DNA from 3 places in the Mesorhizobium sp. M6A.T.Ce.TU.002.03.1.1 genome. Region 3 is predicted to be linked to each of the others. Evidence: predicted binding sites of a transcription regulator. Region 3 holds the regulator's gene; each other region holds the start of a gene.

Region 1 (5,243 bases), on a different contig from region 3:
CATCATGGGCCACGAGGTTTCCGGCACTATGATCGAGGCCGGCGACGGCGTCGATCTGGCCGTCGGCGAGCCGGTGGTCATCAACCCCTATCTCGCTTGCGGCAAATGCATCGCCTGCCGGCAAGGAAAACCGAATTGCTGCGTGAAGATCGAGGTGCTCGGCGTGCATCGTGACGGCGCCATGTGCGAACGCATCCTGGTGCCGGCGCAAAATCTTTATCCGGCAAACGGCCTGTCGCTGGCCGATGCCGCCGCCGTCGAATTCCTGGCGATCGGAGCGCATGCCGTGCGGCGCTCGCTGGCACAGCCAGGCGCGCGCACCCTGGTCATTGGCGCCGGGCCGATCGGGCTCGGCACGGCGCTGTTTGCCCGCATCGCCGGTCTCGACGTGACGCTGCTCGACATGAGCGCGGAGAGGCTGGATTTCGCCGCTAGCGAACTCGGCTTCGCGACCCTCGACGGTTCGCGGACGTCTGCGACCGATCTGGTGCGGGAGGCGACCGGCGGCGAAGGTTTTGACGTGGTTTTCGACGCCACCGGCAACACCCAGTCCGTCCAGTCGGCCTTCGCCCATGTCGCCCATGGCGGGACGCTGGTCCTGGTCAGTGTCGTCAAGGACGACATCGTCTTTTCCGATCCCGAATTCCACAAGCGCGAAATGACGCTGATCGGCAGCCGCAATGCGCTGCGCGCCGATTTCGACCATGTCGCCGCCTCGATCCGCGATGGCGCCGTGCCGCTGGCGAAGCTCGTCACCCATCGCACGACGCTGGGCGAGACGCCGCGCGACCTCGCCCGCTGGGCGCATGAGAAATCCGGCCTGATCAAGGCGGTGATCGAAGTCGGGTCATAACACGGCAGGCGGTGAGCCCGGCCCGAATGACAACGCCCCGCGCAGGTCGACCCCCACTCCGTCTCGGCTTCGCCGAGCCACCTCTCCCCCGAGCGACGGGGTAGAGGAAGGGTGCGAGCCTATTGCAGCCAACGCTCCTCAACCAGACTCCCTACTTCTCTCGCCGTCAGCGGGCTCCCTTCCTCTCCCTCCGGAGGGGGGAGAGGTGGCTCGGCGAAGCCGAGACGGAGTGGGGGAAGGCGGTCCTCAAACGCCAAACCGCTGACATGTAAGCGCGACCGAGCTGGTATGATATCAGCGTGGGTCAGATAAATCACGGTCTCGTATAAGGCCGGCACTACCTACAGCGCCGACAGTTTGAGCTCGACGCGCTCAGCCGGAAACCGCGTTTCGGCGAACTGGATCGGCTGGCCGTCCGGCGTGACGTTGACGGCGACCGTGACCAGCACGATGGCGCCGGGCTGCAGATCGAGATCGGCAAGGTCGGCGGCATCCGCGTGGCGCGCCGACAGCACCGTCGATTGCCTGAGATAGTCACTGATGCCGAAACGCTGGAGCGAAGCGGTCACCGATCCAGTTTCCGCGATAGCGGTCTCGATGCCTGCGAAGCGTTTTGCATCGAACCAGCCGGTGGCACGCGAGACCGGCTGTCCATCGGCTTCACCGCGTGTCTCAAGGCGGATGACGCTGGAACCCTTGGCTAGACCTAAGCCTTCGGCGACACGCCGGCTGGCCGGCTCGACCGCCGACTCGAGCAGCACGCTGCGGCGCTCAGACGCTTGCCCTTGCAAGCCCTCCGAAAAACGGGTGCGGGCGCCGATCGGATAGGACAGGCGCTTGCGCGAAAGCACGAAAGTGCCGCGCCCCTGCTCGGCCCTGAGCACGCCATCCTGCACCAGTGCTGCGATGGCGCTGCGCACCGTATGGCGGTTGACACCATAGCGCTCGGCCAGCGCGACTTCCGGCGGCAGCGCGGTATTCTCGGCAAAGTCGCCGACGGCGATCGAACGCAGGATTTGATCGGCGATCTGCCGCCACAGCGAGACGCCGCTGCGCCGCTCTATGCTGCTGGGCTGCCCGATCATGTCTTGCCCCGATCTTTTCGCCCGTGTCATGCACCCGTCATAGACACGCATTAGATAATAGGTATAATTTGTATAATTGTCTATATCAATAGACAAATTTTCGATGCAAGGGAATGTTAACCATGCGAGGACAGGAAGCGCGCGATCAGGCTCAGCGCAAGGCCGTTATGGCAACGCTGGCGCAATCGACCGGCGACGATATCGTCCGGCTGTGGAACGAAGCCGGCCTGCCTTCTGAGGCGGAACTCCTGCGCGGCCCCGAAACCGGCTTGGTCACCGTGCGCGGCCGCATCGGCGGCGGCGGCGCGCCGTTCAACGTTGGCGAGGCGACGGTCACCCGCGCTACCGTCCGGCTCGCCTCCGGACAGGTCGGCCACTGCTACGCGCTGGGCCGTGACAGGCAGAAAGCAAAACTGGCGGCGATCGCCGACGCGCTCTGGCAGGACCCTGCCCTGCGCCGTGAGGTCGAGACCAAACTCATTGCGCCGCTGCAGGCCGCACTGGCCAGCGCACGTGAACGGCGTCGCGCCGAGACGGCGGCAACGAAGGTCGATTTCTTCACCATGGTACGCGGAGAAGACTGATGGACATCGTAACCCAAGCGATCGAAGGCGGCTTTGCCGATCCGGTGTTCGACGCCCAGACGGTGTTCCGCGCCGTGATGGACGCAATGGCGCGGCCGGGCACCCTGCAGCCTCTGCCGGTCTTTGCCCGCCCGCCGGCGCCGCTATCAGCCACCGCGGGCGCCATTGCGCTGGCGCTGTGCGACAACGACACGCCGCTGTGGCTCGACCCCGTTTTGCAGGCCCCGGTAGCGGTGAAATCCTGGCTCGGCTTCCACACCGGCGCGCCCCTGGCCAACACGCCGGCCGATGCGCATTTCGCGCTGATCGCCACGCCGGCCGAAATGATGGCGCTCGACGGCTTCTCACAAGGCACCCAGGATTATCCCGACCGCTCCACGACGCTGATCCTGCAAGTCGGAGATCTCGTTTCAGGCGCCCCTCTGTTGCTCGAAGGTCCTGGCATCGAAAAGACTGCAAGCATCGCGCCGGCACAGATGCCGCGCCATTTCGTCGAACAGTGGAAGCAGAACAACCAGCGCTTTCCGCGTGGCGTCGACATCGTCCTCGCCACCCCGGACGGCGTCGCCTGCCTGCCGCGCACGACGCGCATCAAGACGATGGAGGCGTGATATGTATGTCGCGGTAAAGGGCGGCGAAGCGGCCATTGCCAACGCCCACGCCCTGCTCGCCGACCGCCGGCGCGGCGACCGCTCGGTGCCGGCGCTTCGCCTCGACCAGATCGTCGAGCAACTTGCGCTCGGCGTCGACCGGGTGATGAGCGAAGGCTCGCTCTACGACAGGGAATTGGCGGCGCTCGCCATCGTCCAGGCGCGCGGCGACATGATCGAGGCGATCTTCCTGGTTCGCGCCTATCGCACGACGCTGCCACGCTTCGGCTACACCAAGGCGATCGACACCGGCGCGATGCTGGTCGAGCGGCGTGTGTCGGCGACCTACAAGGATCTTCCCGGCGGCCAGCTTCTCGGCCCGACCTTCGACTACACCCACCGGCTGCTCGATCCCGAGCTTGCCGCGGGCCGCGACGTCGCCGAGCCGCAGCAGCGTGCCAGCGAGGCGGAAGCCATGCCCCGTGTCTCCGCCATCCTCGCCCGCGAAGGCCTGATCGAGCCCGACGGCGACATGCCGCAGGACCATGTCCCCGGCGACATCACCCGCGAGCCGCTGGAATTCCCGATGGCGCGCGACATCCGCCTGCAGGCGCTGTCACGCGGCGACGAGGGTTTTCTCCTCGCACTCGGCTATTCCACCCAGCGCGGCTATGCCCGCAACCACCCCTTCGTCGGCGAGGTTCGCATCGGTGAGGTCGAGTTGGAACTCGATGTCGCGGAGCTGCCCTTCGCGGTACCGCTCGGCTCCGTTCGCGTCACCGAGTGCCAGATGGTCAACCAGTTCAAGGGCTCGGCCAAGGCGCCCCCGCAATTCACCCGCGGCTACGGCCTCGTCTTCGGCCAGAGCGAGCGCAAGGCGATGGCCATGGCGCTGTGCGACCGGGCGTTACGCGCTTCGGAATTCGGCGAAGATGTCGTCGCCGCGGCCCAGGACGAGGAGTTCGTCATCTCGCATTCCGACAATGTCCAGGCGACCGGCTTCGTCGAGCATCTGAAGCTGCCGCACTATGTCGACTTCCAGGCCGAGCTCGACCTCGTGCGCCGCATGCGCGCCGAGCATGATGCTCGCGAAAACGCCGGCAAAGCCGAGGAGAAAAGGGAGGCAGCGGAATGACCGCACAACCGACCGACATCGCCACCTACAACTTCGCCTATCTCGATGAGCAGACCAAGCGGATGATCCGCCGGGCGATCCTCAAGGGCATCGCCATTCCCGGCTATCAGGTGCCGTTCGCCTCGCGCGAAATGCCGATGCCCTATGGCTGGGGCACCGGCGGCGTCCAGGTCACCGCTTCGATCATCGGCCCGGACGATGTGCTGAAGGTCATCGACCAGGGCGCCGACGACACCACTAATGCCGTTTCGATCCGCGCCTTCTTCAAGAAGGTCGCCAATGTCGCTGTCACCACCGAGACGGCGAAGGCGACCATCATCCAGACCCGCCACCGCATCCCAGAACATCCGCTGACATCGGGCCAGGTGCTGGTCTATCAGGTGCCGATCCCCGAGCCGCTGCGCTTCCTCGAGCCGCGCGAGACCGAAACGCGCAAGATGCATGCGCTGGAGGAATACGGCCTCATGCATGTGAAGCTCTACGAGGACATTGCCAGGCACGGTCGCATCGCCACCACCTACGCCTATCCGGTCAAAGTCGAGGGCCGCTATGTGATGGACCCTTCGCCAACACCGAAATTCGACAATCCGAAGATGCATCGTTCGCCGGCTTTGCAGCTATTTGGCGCCGGCCGCGAAAAGCGCATCTATGCGCTGCCGCCTTTCACCGATGTGGTCAGCCTCGACTTCGAGGACCATCCGTTCGAGGTGCAGACCTTCGACCAGCCCTGCGCGTTGTGCGCGGCTGAGAACGTCTATCTCGACGAGGTCATCCTCGACGATCATGGCGGCCACATGTTCGTGTGCTCCGACACCGATCATTGCGAGAAGCGGCGCGAACAAGGCCATCGCGGCCGCCTTGCGCCTGAAACCCCTCTTGCCCTGGAAAAAACGGAGCCGGCGCAATGACCGACGAGCCGCTGCTGCGCGTTTCAGCGCTCTCCAAATTCTATGGCTCGCGCGTCGGCTGCGAGAACGTCACCTTCGGCCTGTGGCC
Region 2 (6,552 bases), on a different contig from region 3:
CTGGTGCTTAGGACGCAGCTAAGCCTTCCTCTCAGGCGACCCGAGCTGCCGGCGGCAGGCCGGCGGGCGCTCGCTCGCGCCGCTCCTTGTTGCCGTTTCCGACCGATCCCATCAGTTTGCGGCGGAGAAAACTGGAAATGTTGTCGAAGATAAAGACGACAACCAGGATCAACAGAACCATATAGAAAACATTGGCCCAATTGGTGTTGGTGCGCATGGCCTCCCACAATTTCAGGCCGATGCCGCCGGCGCCGACAGCGCCTATGATCGTCGCTGACCGGGTGTTCGATTCCCAGAAATAGAGGGATTGGCTAAGGAATACCGGCAGAACCTGGGGCAGCACGCCATAGCGCTGCACCATTGCCGGCGTGGCGCCAACCGAGCGGATGCCCTCGCGCTGCTTGTCGTCGATGTTTTCCAGCGCCTCGGAATAGAGCTTGCCCAGGGTTCCGGTGTCGGTGAAGAAGATCGCCGACATGCCGGCCAGCGGCCCCGGACCGAAGCCACGCGTGAAGAACAGCGCCCAGATCAGCATGTCGACCGAGCGCAGGAAATCGAAGAAGCGTTTTGTTGCCTGGTTGGCAATCCGGCTCGGCGTGACGTTGCGCGCAGCCAGGAAGGCGAGCGGAAAGGCGACGATCGATGCCAGCACCGTGCCGACGAAAGCCATGACGATGGTCTGCAAAAGCTTCAGCCAGACGTCGCCGTGCTGCCACTCGGCGTTGTTGAGGATGTTGTCCCAGGCGAGCGCCGCGTTTGATCGCGACGGATCGATGCGTGCTCCGGAGATAATCAGTGAAGCGACCTCGCCGAACGGCTTTCCCCAGAATGGCGAGTTCGTGTCGAACACGAAATTGGCCCAGCCGAAGAAACGCCTCCAGGCAACGACTTCGTCGTTTTGGACTTCAGCGCGACCGAGAAATCCGAACGAGACATAGGCTGTCGAGCCTGGCCTGCGCTGCTCGATCCAGTCAGGCAGCGGTGTGCGCGGCGTCACAGAGCTGTCCTTGGCAATGTCGAAAATGACGCTTTCGCCGCCGCGCGTCACGGTGACAAGGTTTGGCGTGATGGCGATCTGACCACTGCCAAGAGTGACAGTCGCCGCCACAACTGCGTTTTCGCGCACCGTTTCAGGCACAGCCGGAGCGGATTGGTTTGACGGGGCGGCCGGGTTCTCGGCAGTTGGCGCACCAGGCGCCATAAACGATTCCTGCGACGACTTGTTCGTCGCGGCCGCCGGTGCAGGTGCGGCGTCGACCCGCCGCTCGATCACCGCCATCTGCTTGGCCACCCAGTCGGGATTTGGATTGGATCCCAGCTTGGAAAAGCGGGAGTAGTCGATCGTCAGATGGTTGTCTTTGAATTCGATGTCAGGCCGGATTTCGTAAGACACCCAGTCGGCGAGATACGCGCCGGCAAGGTTCCAGTTCGCTTTTTCGAGAACGGTAACGACCGAGAAGAACCAGGCGCAATAGAATGTGTAGAGGATGCAGAGAACGATACCGAGCGGGGCGGCATAGCGCTTCCATAGGGGTAGCCGGAACGCGTCCGGATGGCGAGTGGCGATGTCGTTGATGGCGTCGGCGTTCATCGCATTACTCTCCGCGCCCGTATGCGAACGCTTGCCGGCCGACAAGACGATGTCTCAGCCACGCCGAAAACTGATCGACGCCGACAATCGTGCAGAACAGCAGGAAGACGATGGCGATGGTCTTGGCCTCATGGCCCCGGCTGATCGAAAGACGCAGGGATTCGCCGATGCCGCCGGCGCCGACGGCGCCGAGAATGGTCGAAGCGCGCACATTGATCTCGAAGCGGAGCAGGAAATAGCTCATGAAGTTGGGCAGAACCTGGGGCACAATGCCGAACCACACGCGTTCGACCCAGTTGGCGCCAACGGCTCGCAAACCTTCTTCAGGCTTCATGTCGGCATTCTCGACCACTTCGAAGAACATTTTTCCGAGCGCACCGACGGTGTGGATGCTAACCGCGAGGATCGCCGGAATGGGTCCTAGCGAAAAGACCGCCAGAAAGAAGCCGGCGATGACGATTTCCGGAAAGGCGCGGACGATCTCAAGGAAGCGGCGCGTGGTGAAACGGAGCCAGCGGCTGGCCGTGATATTGCCCGCAGCCAGGAAGCAGAGCAGGAAACCGAATGTGGAGCCCACCAGCGTCGAAAACAGGGCGATGTTCAGCGTCTCGATCATCCGGTAGAAATATTCCGGAACGTAGATGCTTTGGGTCAGATAGACCCGGCCTTCTGGGTAGTCGAACTTGAGGCTGCCATCGTCGTAGGGGGACGGCAGGTCGAACAGCGCGCGCACCGGATCGAACCAGTCGCGCGGCTTCAATTCCGTGAAAAAGTCGGCGATATATGGAAGGCGGTCGAAGAACTTTCCGGCGTTGGTTTCGTTGGCGAACCAGAGCGAGCCAGAGAGCGCGAGAAACAGGAAAACCAGGCCTCCGATCGTGTAAAGGCGCCGGCGGGCGGCGAGGTCACGCCAGTGCCGCTCGACAGTGGCTCCCTCCGGTGAAAGCGCAGGCGCACGATAAACGTCGGTCGCACTCATTTATCGATCCCTGGCCCATGATGCGGCAACGCCGCCGGCGGCACATGGCCCCGGCGGCGTTGTGGCAGTTTACTTACGAGCCGATCTTCGCCTTACGGGCGTCGATGATTGCCTGATAGAATTCCGGGGTGACCGGCGAATAGCCCTTGAAGTCGCCGCCCTGTATCGCCGAGAAACAGGCTGGATCGGTTTCCGGAAGCTTGGTCAGGAAATCGGTGACCTTCTGTTTGGCGCCGGCATCGATCGACGCACGCAGCACCAGCGGGCCGTTCGGGATCATCGGCGACTGCCACAATTCGACAAGATCGTCCATCTTGAGGACGCCCTTGTCGACCATCTTGCGCAGATTGCCCGAGCTGTAGCCGTCCTTGAAGTCGCCGACGCCGGAGGCCCAGGTGGTGCCGGCATCGAAGGTGCCCTTCAGGACCTCGAGGACGAGCTGTTCATGGCCGCCACCAAAACCGGTCGACGCGAAGTAGCTCTTCACATCCATGCCGATGTCCTTGGGCAGTGAAGTGACCGGGATCAGGTAACCCGAAGTCGAATCGGGATCGGCGAAACCGAGTTTCTTGCCCTTCATGTCGGCGAGCGTCTTGATGCCGGAATCGGCACGGGCGACCATGACCGAATGATAGCCGGTCGAACCGTCGGTCTGGACCGTCGTCAGGATAGGCTCAACCGCGTCCTTGTTTTCGAGATAGATCTTGGCATAGGCGGAAGCGCCGAGCTCGGCATAGTCAAGCGTGCCGCCGAGCAGGCCCTGGATGACGCCGTCGTAGTCGGCGGCCGGGAACAGCGAGACTTTCTCGACACCGAGGACTTCCTTGATGTGGTCGGCGAAGCACTGGTAGTTGCGCAGACGGTCGGCTTCGTTCTCGCCGCCCAAAATGCCGACGCGGAATTCCTTCAGGTCCTGTGCCTGAACCGCGCCCATCGCCATGGCGACGATGGAAACAGCACCGAAAAGCATCTTTCTAAACATGTCGCGTCTCTCCTGTTGGTTCCGGCATCGCGCCGGTAGCGTTCGAATTTTGACAGCGCCCTTGACGCGGGCCGGCGATCCAGGCGCTCTTTTGCTTGTCCATGATCGTTTCCGGATACCGGTATCCACTTGTCGGGATCATGGAACTAGTAGCCCGGAAATGCGGGCTCGAGCGGTCCGGCGGATGCGGCGATTTTTTGCTTGATGGTGACGCTGGTCGAGGTGATGGCCTCGGAGATTTCGCCACCATTGCTATCGGCACCATAGACCAGGCGCACGGCCTCGCGGTTGAGGTCTTCGGGTGGGCCGTCGAACACGACCTTGCCGGCGGCCATGCCGATGATGCGGTTGCAATAGGTGCGCGCGGTATCCAGCGTGTGCAGATTGGTGACGACGGTGATGCCCTCGCGCAGATTGATGTCCTGCAGCGAATCCATAACCACCTTGGCGTTGAGCGGGTCGAGCGAGGCGATCGGCTCGTCAGCAAGGATCACCTTCGGCTGCTGCATCATGGCACGGGCAATCGCAACGCGCTGCTGCTGGCCGCCGGACAAGGTGCCGGCCGGCTGCAGCGCCGTGCGGGCAATGTCGAGACGCTCGAGCGCCGCGATCGCCTCGGCCCGTTCCTCGCGAGAAAAGACACCGAGCAGATTGACAACGGTCGAGCGGTGATTGAGCCGGCCGAGCAAGACGTTGGTCAGCACGTCGAGACGCGGCACCAGGTTGAACTGCTGGAAGATCATGGCGCAGTCGCGCTGCCAGCGCCTGAGCAGCGAGCCGCGCAGGCTGGAGACTTCGGCGCCGTCAAAGAAAATCGACCCTTGGCTGGGATCGATGAGGCGGTTGATCATGCGCAAAAGGGTCGACTTGCCGGCACCGGAACGGCCGATGATGCCGACCATCTGACCATGCGGGATCGAGATATCGACATTGCTGACGGCGGTGTTCTTGCCAAACCGGCGGGTGACGCCGCGGATTTCAAGCGTGGCTGAGGTTGCTGACATAGGCAAGTTCCAGTCCAGTCGCGTTTCGAAGGTCTGTTAACCTTCGCTAGCGCAGCCGCATGAACCTGCGGTGTCGGATTGATGTCAGTTTTGTTACTGCCCACAGGCAGAGACGTCGCGCCGTCAGCCCAGGACAAGAAGCTCCTCGAAATGCTTCATGTCCTTGAAGCTGCAAAATGCCGGAGGCCGCAGCTCGATCACCGGAGCCTGAAGGGCGAGCAGCGAGAGGCAGTCATCGAATAGCTGTTGCCATTGCGAGGCCCTTTCGTCGTCGAGGCGCCGGATCTGGTAGGCGAAAGTTATGTGGAAAGTATAGCTGTCGTGATCGGGATGCCGGTATCCGAACGGCACCGACAGGGCATCGCGCCACGCGCGCATGATGCGCTCGTCCTGGTCCGACACGCCGGTAACGGTAAGCCCGGTCGGCACGACATCGACAACCCTGACTTTAAACGCGCCATGGTCCCCGACGCCATTCAGGCGCTCCAGATAGAGCCGGGTCATGTCGTCGATGCTTGTGTCGAGGGGCACATCCTCAGGCCAGTAGGGAAGCCGGCGGCGATATTCGATGATGCCCTGGAACAGCGTCATATGCAGGCTGGAGATCGGCGTGAAGGCCAGCCTGTCGGCATCGGGCATAACGCGCATCCGCTCACGCACTTCGATGACCGCCGTTTCGGAAGCTGAGCCGCTGACGAGATGGCAGACGACCGTGTTGCCGGGCTCGGTCAGGAAATTGCCTGACGTGTCGTAGCGCGTGCCGAGATGCACGGGAGGGTTCGGGTTCGAGCCGGCAAAGAATCCGGCGAGCGAAGGTTTGATGGGCATGGCGATCTCCAGGGAAAGACCGCCTTTGTCCGAGTCATGTGTCAGGGATATGAATGGTGTGGTGGTGGGAGTGAGTAGTGTGTTGGGAGTGAGTAGTGAGTAGTGAGTAGTGAGTAGTGAGTAGTGAGTAGTGAAAAGAGAGACCTTCGTCCAATCCGCGACTTCCTATCTCCTACTCACTACTCACTACTCACTACTCACTACTCACCGTACTTCTCCAGAAACGCTTCCGCCGAAAGCGCGCGAAAATCGTCGAGCGCGGCGCGCAGCCTGATATGGTCCCAATCCCACCAGGCGAGCGCCTGATAACGTTCCGCCGTGCGGCGGTCGAAGCGTTCGCGGATCGGTTTCGCCGGCACACCGCCGACGATGGTGTAGGGCGCAACGTCCTTCGACACCACGGCGCCGGCGCCGACCGCCGCGCCATCGCCGACGGTTACGCCGGGCAGGATGGTCGAGCCGTGGCCAAGCCAGGTGTCATGGCCGATGGTGACGCGCTTGGCGCGACGCTGAGCGAAGAATTCGCTCTCGTGTTCGGCGTCGTCCCAATAGTCCGAGGCGCGATAAGTGAAATGGTGCAGCGTCGGCCGCCAGGTCGGGTGATTGGTGGCGTTAATGCGGACGCTGGCGGCGATGTTGGCGAACTTACCGATCGTCGCGCACCAGACACCGCAGTCCTGCATCATGTAGGAATAGTCGCCAATTGTGCTCTCCGAAACCCGGCAGCGGTCGGCGATCTCGGTCCAGCGGCCGAGCGTCGAGTTCTCGACTTCCGCCGTGTCGTGGACCAGCGGTGTTTCCGACAGCTTTCTGGTCATGCGGCGATTTTCCCGGCGGCAAAGGCGGTCACGTCGATGACGCGGTCGGCGACCGCCTCGCGCACGTCGTGGTCGTGGAAGATGCCAAGCAGGGCGACGCCGGTTGCCTTCTTGGCCGCGATCAGCGCAATCACCACATCGCGGTTCCTGGCATCGAGCGAGGCGGTCGGCTCGTCGAGTAGCAGGATCGGGTGCTCGGTGATGAAGCCGCGCGCGATGTTGACGCGCTGCTGTTCGCCGCCGGAAAACGTCGCCGGCGGCAGCATCCAGAGTTTTTCCGGCAAGTTGAGCTGCGCCAGCAAGGCGCGCGCCTTGTTGCGCGCAACCTCACGGTCCGCGCCGCGCTCGAC
Region 3 (6,552 bases):
AACAATCTGGCGGCGGTGCCTTCGATCGTCTTCGGCCTGCTTGGACTTGCCGTATTCCTGAATTTCTTCGGCCTGCCGCGCTCGGCCCCGGTGGTCGGCGGCATGGTGCTGGCGCTGATGACCCTGCCGATCATCATTATCGCCTCACGCGCTTCGCTGCGCGCCGTGCCACCGTCGATCCGCGAGGCGGCGCTTGGCATCGGAGCGTCCAAGGTCCAGACCGTATTCCATCACGTCCTGCCGCTGGCGATGCCGGGTATCATGACCGGCACCATCCTCGGAATGGCGCATGCGCTGGGTGAAACCGCGCCGTTGCTGATGATCGGCATGGTCGCCTTCATCGTCGACATTCCCGGTGGCTTCACCGATCCCGCGACGATCCTGCCGGTGCAGATATTCATGTGGGCCGATTTTCCTGAAGCGGGGTTCCAGCAGAAGACTTCGGCGGCGATTTTGATTTTGCTGGTGTTTTTGGTCATCATGAATGCCATCGCGGTGATACTGCGCAGGCGCTTCGAGCGGCGCTGGTAAGGAGTAGAGGATATGAACATCATGACGGAAGCCAGCGTCGAGCAGAAACTGAGTAGCGGAACCAACGAGCCTTCGATCAAGATGAAGGGCGAAAAGGTCTCCGTTCATTACGGCGAGAAGCGAGCTCTGTTCGACGTGGATCTCGATGTCCGCGAGAACCAGGTGACGGCGTTGATCGGCCCATCGGGCTGCGGCAAGTCGACCTTTCTGCGTTGCTTGAATCGAATGAACGACACGATCGACATCGCGCGGGTAAGCGGCAAGATCACGCTCGACAACGAGGATGTCTACGACCCGAAAATCGATGTCGTCGAGCTGCGAGCTCGCGTCGGCATGGTGTTCCAGAAGCCGAACCCGTTTCCGAAGTCGATCTACGAAAACGTCGCCTACGGTCCGCGCATTCACGGTCTGGCCAGGAGCAAGGCGGAGTTGGACGGCATCGTCGAATCGAGCCTGAAGAAGGCCGGCCTGTTCAACGAGGTCAAGGATCGCCTGCTCGAGTCGGGCACTGGCCTTTCCGGTGGCCAACAGCAGCGTCTGTGCATTGCGCGCGCCATCGCTGTGTCACCGGAAGTGATCCTGATGGACGAGCCGTGTTCTGCGCTCGATCCGATCGCCACCGCCCGTGTCGAGGAACTGATTGACGAACTGCGCCAGAACTACACGATCGTCATCGTCACCCATTCGATGCAGCAGGCAGCGCGCGTGTCGCAGCGCACGGCGATGTTCCATCTCGGCTATCTGGTCGAGGAGGGCGCGACCGATAAGATGTTCACCAACCCCGACGACAAGCGCACCCAAGACTACATCACCGGCCGGTTCGGCTAAGCGGTCCGGCGAATTTCGAGCACGAGGACAGTATCATGGGTGAACATACCGTCGCATCTTTCGACGAGGAATTGGAGCACATCGACAGGCTGATCCGCGACATGGACGAGCTCGCCGCCGCGATGGTCGCAGCGTCGATCCGCGCGTTGCTCGCGTCAGACAATGCGATGGCGCAGCGCGTCGTCTCGGATGACGCCATCATGGATGCGCGGCAGCGTGAACTCGACGACAGCGCGATCACGCTGATCGCCAAGCGGCAGCCGATGGCGCAAGATCTGCGCGCCGTGGTTGGCGCAATCCGGATGGCCGGCGATCTCGAGCGCATCGGCGACCTGGCCAAGAACATAGCCAAGCGGGTCAACGCCGTCGGTCAGAGCGCCACGCCGCGTAATCTCTCGCACGGTATCGACGCGATGGCGGATCTCGTTCTCGAGCAGCTCCGCGGCGTGGTCGAGCACTATGTGTCGCGCAACGCCGGCGCGTTGAAAGAGCTGCGCGCCGCCGACGAGAAGATCGACGTGAAATACACGGCGGTTTTTCGCGAACTCCTGACCTACATGATGGAGGACCCGCGCAACATCACCGCCTGCACGCATCTTCTGTTCTGCGCCAAGAATCTCGAGCGTATCGGCGATCATGTCACCAACATCGCCGAAAACGCCTACTATGTCGTGACCGGGCAGCAATTGCCGGCGGATCGACCGAAGCTCGACGAAACGACGATGTCGGCGTCGGCGACATGACAGGGGTAACCGGCCGATGATCGCGCCGCGCATCATGGTGGTGGAGGACGAAGAGCCGCTGGGCGTCCTCCTTCGCTACAATCTGGAATCCGAAGGCTATCAGGTCGAGGTGGTGACGCGCGGCGACGAGGCCGAAATCCGGCTTCAGGAAAACGTGCCCGATCTTCTGGTGCTCGACTGGATGGTGCCGGCGGTTTCGGGCATCGAGCTTTGCCGTCGCCTTCGGGTGCGTCCCGAAACCGAGCGGCTGCCGATCATCATGCTGACCGCGCGCGGCGAGGAAAGCGACCGGGTGCGCGGCCTCTCGACCGGGGCCGACGACTATCTGGTCAAGCCGTTCTCGACACCGGAATTCATGGCCAGGGTCAAGGCGCTGCTGCGCCGCGCCAAGCCCGAAGTGCTGTCCAGCGTGCTGAAGGTCGGTGACATCATGCTCGATCGCGAATCGCACAGGGTCTATCGCAAGAAGAGCGAGATCCGGCTCGGGCCGACCGAATTCCGGCTGCTCGAATTCATGATGCGGCACCCGGGTCGGGTGTTCTCGCGCAGCCAGTTGCTCGACAATGTCTGGGGCGAGACGATCTACATCGACGAGCGCACGGTGGACGTCCATGTCGGCCGGCTGCGCAAGGCGGTCAACAATGGTCGCATGCCCGATGTCATCCGCACCATCCGCGGCGCGGGCTATGCGATCAGGGAAGACTGAACAGACTGCCTAAATTCAAGCTGCGTTCTTCCGTTCAGGCCACGTGCTTCCTGGCCGTGCCGGACTTCCCTTGCGCGCCCGGCGCGAAAATCTCCTGGTCGACGAAGCTCAGCGCTCGCATGGCGCAGCCTTCGCGGATCAGCGGCAGCTCGTTCGGCTCGGTGTCGAAGGAAATCGAACCCGAATGCTGACCGCCGGCGGTCTGAGCGATGGCCTCGCGCAGGGCCGGCTCGATCAGGTCGAAAGCGGCAGCGCTGGCGCCGACCATGGCGACCGGCGCCGGATCGATCAACGCGAACAGGCTGCCGAGCCCGAAGCCGAGCGCTTCGCCGGCCTTGCGGTAGGCTTCGCGCTCCGGTCCGTCCGTCTGGCGCGCCCGGGCCGCCAGTGCCCGCATCTCGGCGTCGCTGACATCGGCGACCGGCTCGGCGTTCTCGCTCAACTGCCTTGCATTGCGCCAGATGGCGTAGTTGCCGGCATAGGCCTCGACGCAGCCGCGCCGCCCGCAGCGGCAAAGCGCGCCGCCCGGCCGGTGGATCATGTGGCCGAATTCGCCGCCTGAGGAATGGGTGCCGGTGAACAGTTCGCCCTTCAGCACCAGCCCCATGCCGATGCCGTGGGAGAGCAGGATGGCGATGAAATCGTCGCGGTAGCGATCCGGGTCGCGCCAGCGCAGCGCCACGGCCATCATGTTGCAGTCGTTCTCCATGATGGCCGGGATGCCGAACTCACGTTCCAGAATGTCGGCGAAGGCAATGTTCGTCTGCGGCGTGATCGGCGACCACAACATGGCGCGCGCATGGGAATCGGTGATGCCCTGGATCGCCAGCGCGATGCGGGCGACGCTTTGGACATCGAGATCGGGATCTTCGAGCCGGCGCCGGACGATGGCGACACATTCGTCGATCAGCTCGTTGCGCGACATGGTCAGCGTGTCCAGCCGGCGCTGTTCCTCGGCGACCACTTGTCCGGCATAATCGATGACGGCGACCGAGAGGAAATTCAGCGACAACACGACGGCCAACACCGCTGCCGCTTCCGGATTGAGGCTGAGGCCGACCTGCGGCCGGCCGCGTTTCAGCGAAACCGTCTCGCTCGCCTTGCTCTCGGTCAGGATGCCTTCCTGGATGAGGTCGGAAGAGATCGCCGATATGGTCGAATGGCTGAGGCCGGTGGTCGCGGCGATCTCGGTTCGCGACGGCTGGCCTGCCCGGCGTACGGCCGAAATCACCATCGCCCGGTTGCGCCGACGCAAATCGTCATGACGGATTCCAACCGACATTCTTTTGCTTCCTCCCTCTTGCCGCGGCCGCTCATGAACCGGAAGCCGTCGGCAGCGTCCAACAAATACTGGCAGAAGCAGAAGGCCCTGTCATTGTTTATTCCGGGGCTCGAAAAAAGTCGGCAGGGACATCAAAATCCATCAGAAATGATGTTGACAGCGCTTCGGCGTTGGACCAGTATTTTTTCGAGGCTCGAAAAAATAGAGCCTTTGTGTCGGCCTTCGGGCCAGTTTGGTCGCGCCGTACGCGGCGCAGGGAGGACTATCATGAAGAGATTCGCAGCCGCCATCCTGGCGGGGGTCGCCATGTCGCTGACGCTCGCGTCGGTCGCACAGGCGAAGGACAAGGTCATTGGCGTTTCGTGGTCGAACTTCCAGGAAGAGCGCTGGAAGACCGACGAAGCCGCCATGAAGACGGCGATCGAGGCTGCCGGCGACAAGTATATTTCCGCCGATGCGCAGTCCAATCCCGGCAAGCAGCTGACCGATGTCGAGAGCTTGATCTCGCAGGGCGCCAACGCGCTGATCATCCTTGCGCAAGATGCGTCGGCCATCGGGCCGGCGGTGCAAAAGGCGCTGGACGAAGGCATTCCGGTCGTCGGCTATGACCGGTTGATCGAGAACAAGGACGTGTTCTATCTGACCTTCGACAACCAGGAAGTCGGCCGCATGCAGGCCCGCGAAGTGTTCAAGGTGGCGCCGGAAGGCAACTACGTCTTCATCAAGGGCTCGGGCGCCGATCCGAATGCCGATTTCCTGTTCGCCGGCTCCATGGAAGTGCTCAAGGATGCCATCGACAGCGGCAAGATCAAAAATGTCGGCGAGGCGTATACCGACGGCTGGCTTCCCGCCAACGCCCAGAAGAACATGGAACAGTTCCTGACCGCCAACGACAACAAGGTCGATGCGGTGGTTGCCGCCAATGACGGCACCGCCGGTGGCGTCGTCGCGGCGCTGACGGCGCAAGGCTTGGCCGGATCCGTCCCGGTGTCCGGCCAGGACGGCGACCATGCAGCGCTGAACCGCATTGCGCTCGGCACACAGACCGTATCGGTGTGGAAGGACGCGCGAGAGCTCGGCAAGAACGCCGCCGAGATCGCCTCGCAGCTTGCCGATGGCAAGCAGATGACCGACATTGCGGGCGTCAAGGACTTCACCACGCCGGGCGGCAATGCCGTCAAGTCGCTGTTCCTGACGCCGATTGCCATCACCAAGGACAATCTCAACGTCGTCATCGACGCCGGCTGGATCAAGAAGGACGAAGTCTGCGCGGGTGTCGCCGCGGGCAGCGTTGCGGCCTGCAACTGATCTGGATCATTTCGCAAGGAAACGAACGCCGCGGCTGTCAGGCCGCGGCGTTTTTCGAGAGGCTTTCCGCTTCAAATGACCGTGGAAAGCAAATAGCATTCTGTTCCGGCATCCGCGCCAGACGGCAACCCGGTCGGAGGACATCATGACCGACACGGCATCCAACCCACCGGTCGCCCACACGGCCGAAGACCGGGCGCGCGAATCCGAGCTCAGCGCCATCGGACGGTTCCTCAAGGCAACCGAGCTCGATATACGCATGCTCGGCATGGTCGGCGCTCTGCTGGTCATCTGGGTTGGAATTCACATCCTGTCGGGTGGGCTTTTCCTCACGCCGCGCAATCTCTGGAACCTGTCGGTGCAGACCTCCTCGGTGGCGATCATGGCGACCGGCATGGTGCTGGTCATCGTGATGCGCAACATCGATCTTTCGGTGGGCTCCGTCGAAGGCGTGATCGGCATGGTGATGGGCGTGGCGCAGGCCGAATTCCTGATCCGCGTCATGGGGCTCCAGGTGGGAAATCCCTGGATATGGATTATCGCATTGGCTGCCGGTGTGGTGCTCGGCCTCATGATAGGCGCGCTCCAGGGCTTCATCATCGCTTATCTCGAGGTTCCGGCCTTCATCGTGACGCTGGGCGGCTTGCTGATCTGGCGTGGCATGGCGTGGCTGATGACGAGCGGGCGCACCGTCGCGCCGCTCGACGCTACCTTCCAGCTCATGGGTGGCGGGCCGCGTGGCTCGATCGGGGCAACCGCAAGCTGGATCGTCGGCGTTCTCGCCTGTGTGGCCGTTGCTTTCATGCTGCTCAACGGCCGGTCGCAGCGCAAGCGGTTCAAGTTTCCGTTGCGTCCCGTCTGGGCGGAGAGCTTGCTTGGTGTTGTCGCCTGCGCCGCCATCCTCGGCGCCGTGTGGATCGCCAATTCCTATCCCTGGCCAATCGGCATCGTGCGCCAATACGCGCAGCGGAACGGCATCACCGTCCCCGAAGGCGGGCTGTTCATCGCCCATGGCATCGCCATACCGGTGCTGATTGCGGTCGCAGTGGGCATCGTCATGACCTTCATCACCAGGCGCACCCGTTTCGGCCGCTATGTCTTTGCCATTGGCGGCAACCCGGAAGCGGCGGAACTCGCCGGCATCAACACGCGCT

What was found. The regulator PhoB, encoded in region 3, activates phosphate uptake and scavenging genes when phosphate is short. The targets are predictions, from matches to a motif close to TGTCATNNANCTGTCAT.
Region 1: the regulator PhoB is predicted to act here: its motif matches at 1,963-1,979, upstream of phnF (phosphonate metabolism transcriptional regulator PhnF).
Region 2: the regulator PhoB is predicted to act here: its motif matches at 4,627-4,643, upstream of phnC (phosphonate ABC transporter ATP-binding protein).

What each region holds. Positions count from the first base shown of each region.
Region 1 covers NZ_RZTI01000038.1:38,858-44,100, reverse strand. The annotation lists partial or broken gene EOC93_RS14335 (zinc-binding alcohol dehydrogenase family protein) at 1-853, shown strand, start outside; gene phnF (phosphonate metabolism transcriptional regulator PhnF) at 1,195-1,938, opposite strand; gene phnG (phosphonate C-P lyase system protein PhnG) at 2,061-2,522, shown strand; gene phnH (phosphonate C-P lyase system protein PhnH) at 2,522-3,133, shown strand; gene EOC93_RS14315 (carbon-phosphorus lyase complex subunit PhnI) at 3,135-4,247, shown strand; gene EOC93_RS14310 (alpha-D-ribose 1-methylphosphonate 5-phosphate C-P-lyase PhnJ) at 4,244-5,155, shown strand; gene phnK (phosphonate C-P lyase system protein PhnK) at 5,152-5,243, shown strand, end outside.
Region 2 covers NZ_RZTI01000038.1:31,059-37,610, forward strand. The annotation lists gene EOC93_RS14260 (sugar phosphate isomerase/epimerase) at 1-11, shown strand, start outside; gene phnE (phosphonate ABC transporter, permease protein PhnE) at 32-1,591, opposite strand; gene phnE (phosphonate ABC transporter, permease protein PhnE) at 1,596-2,570, opposite strand; gene phnD (phosphonate ABC transporter substrate-binding protein) at 2,644-3,552, opposite strand; gene phnC (phosphonate ABC transporter ATP-binding protein) at 3,699-4,556, opposite strand; gene EOC93_RS14285 (DUF1868 domain-containing protein) at 4,680-5,384, opposite strand; gene EOC93_RS14290 (DapH/DapD/GlmU-related protein) at 5,585-6,202, opposite strand; gene phnL (phosphonate C-P lyase system protein PhnL) at 6,199-6,552, opposite strand, start outside.
Region 3 covers NZ_RZTI01000016.1:36,798-43,349, reverse strand. The annotation lists gene pstA (phosphate ABC transporter permease PstA) at 1-531, shown strand, start outside; gene pstB (phosphate ABC transporter ATP-binding protein PstB) at 544-1,359, shown strand; gene phoU (phosphate signaling complex protein PhoU) at 1,395-2,102, shown strand; gene phoB (phosphate regulon transcriptional regulator PhoB) at 2,119-2,808, shown strand; gene EOC93_RS07710 (ROK family protein) at 2,843-4,090, opposite strand; gene xylF (D-xylose ABC transporter substrate-binding protein) at 4,358-5,398, shown strand; gene EOC93_RS07700 (sugar ABC transporter permease) at 5,544-6,552, shown strand, end outside.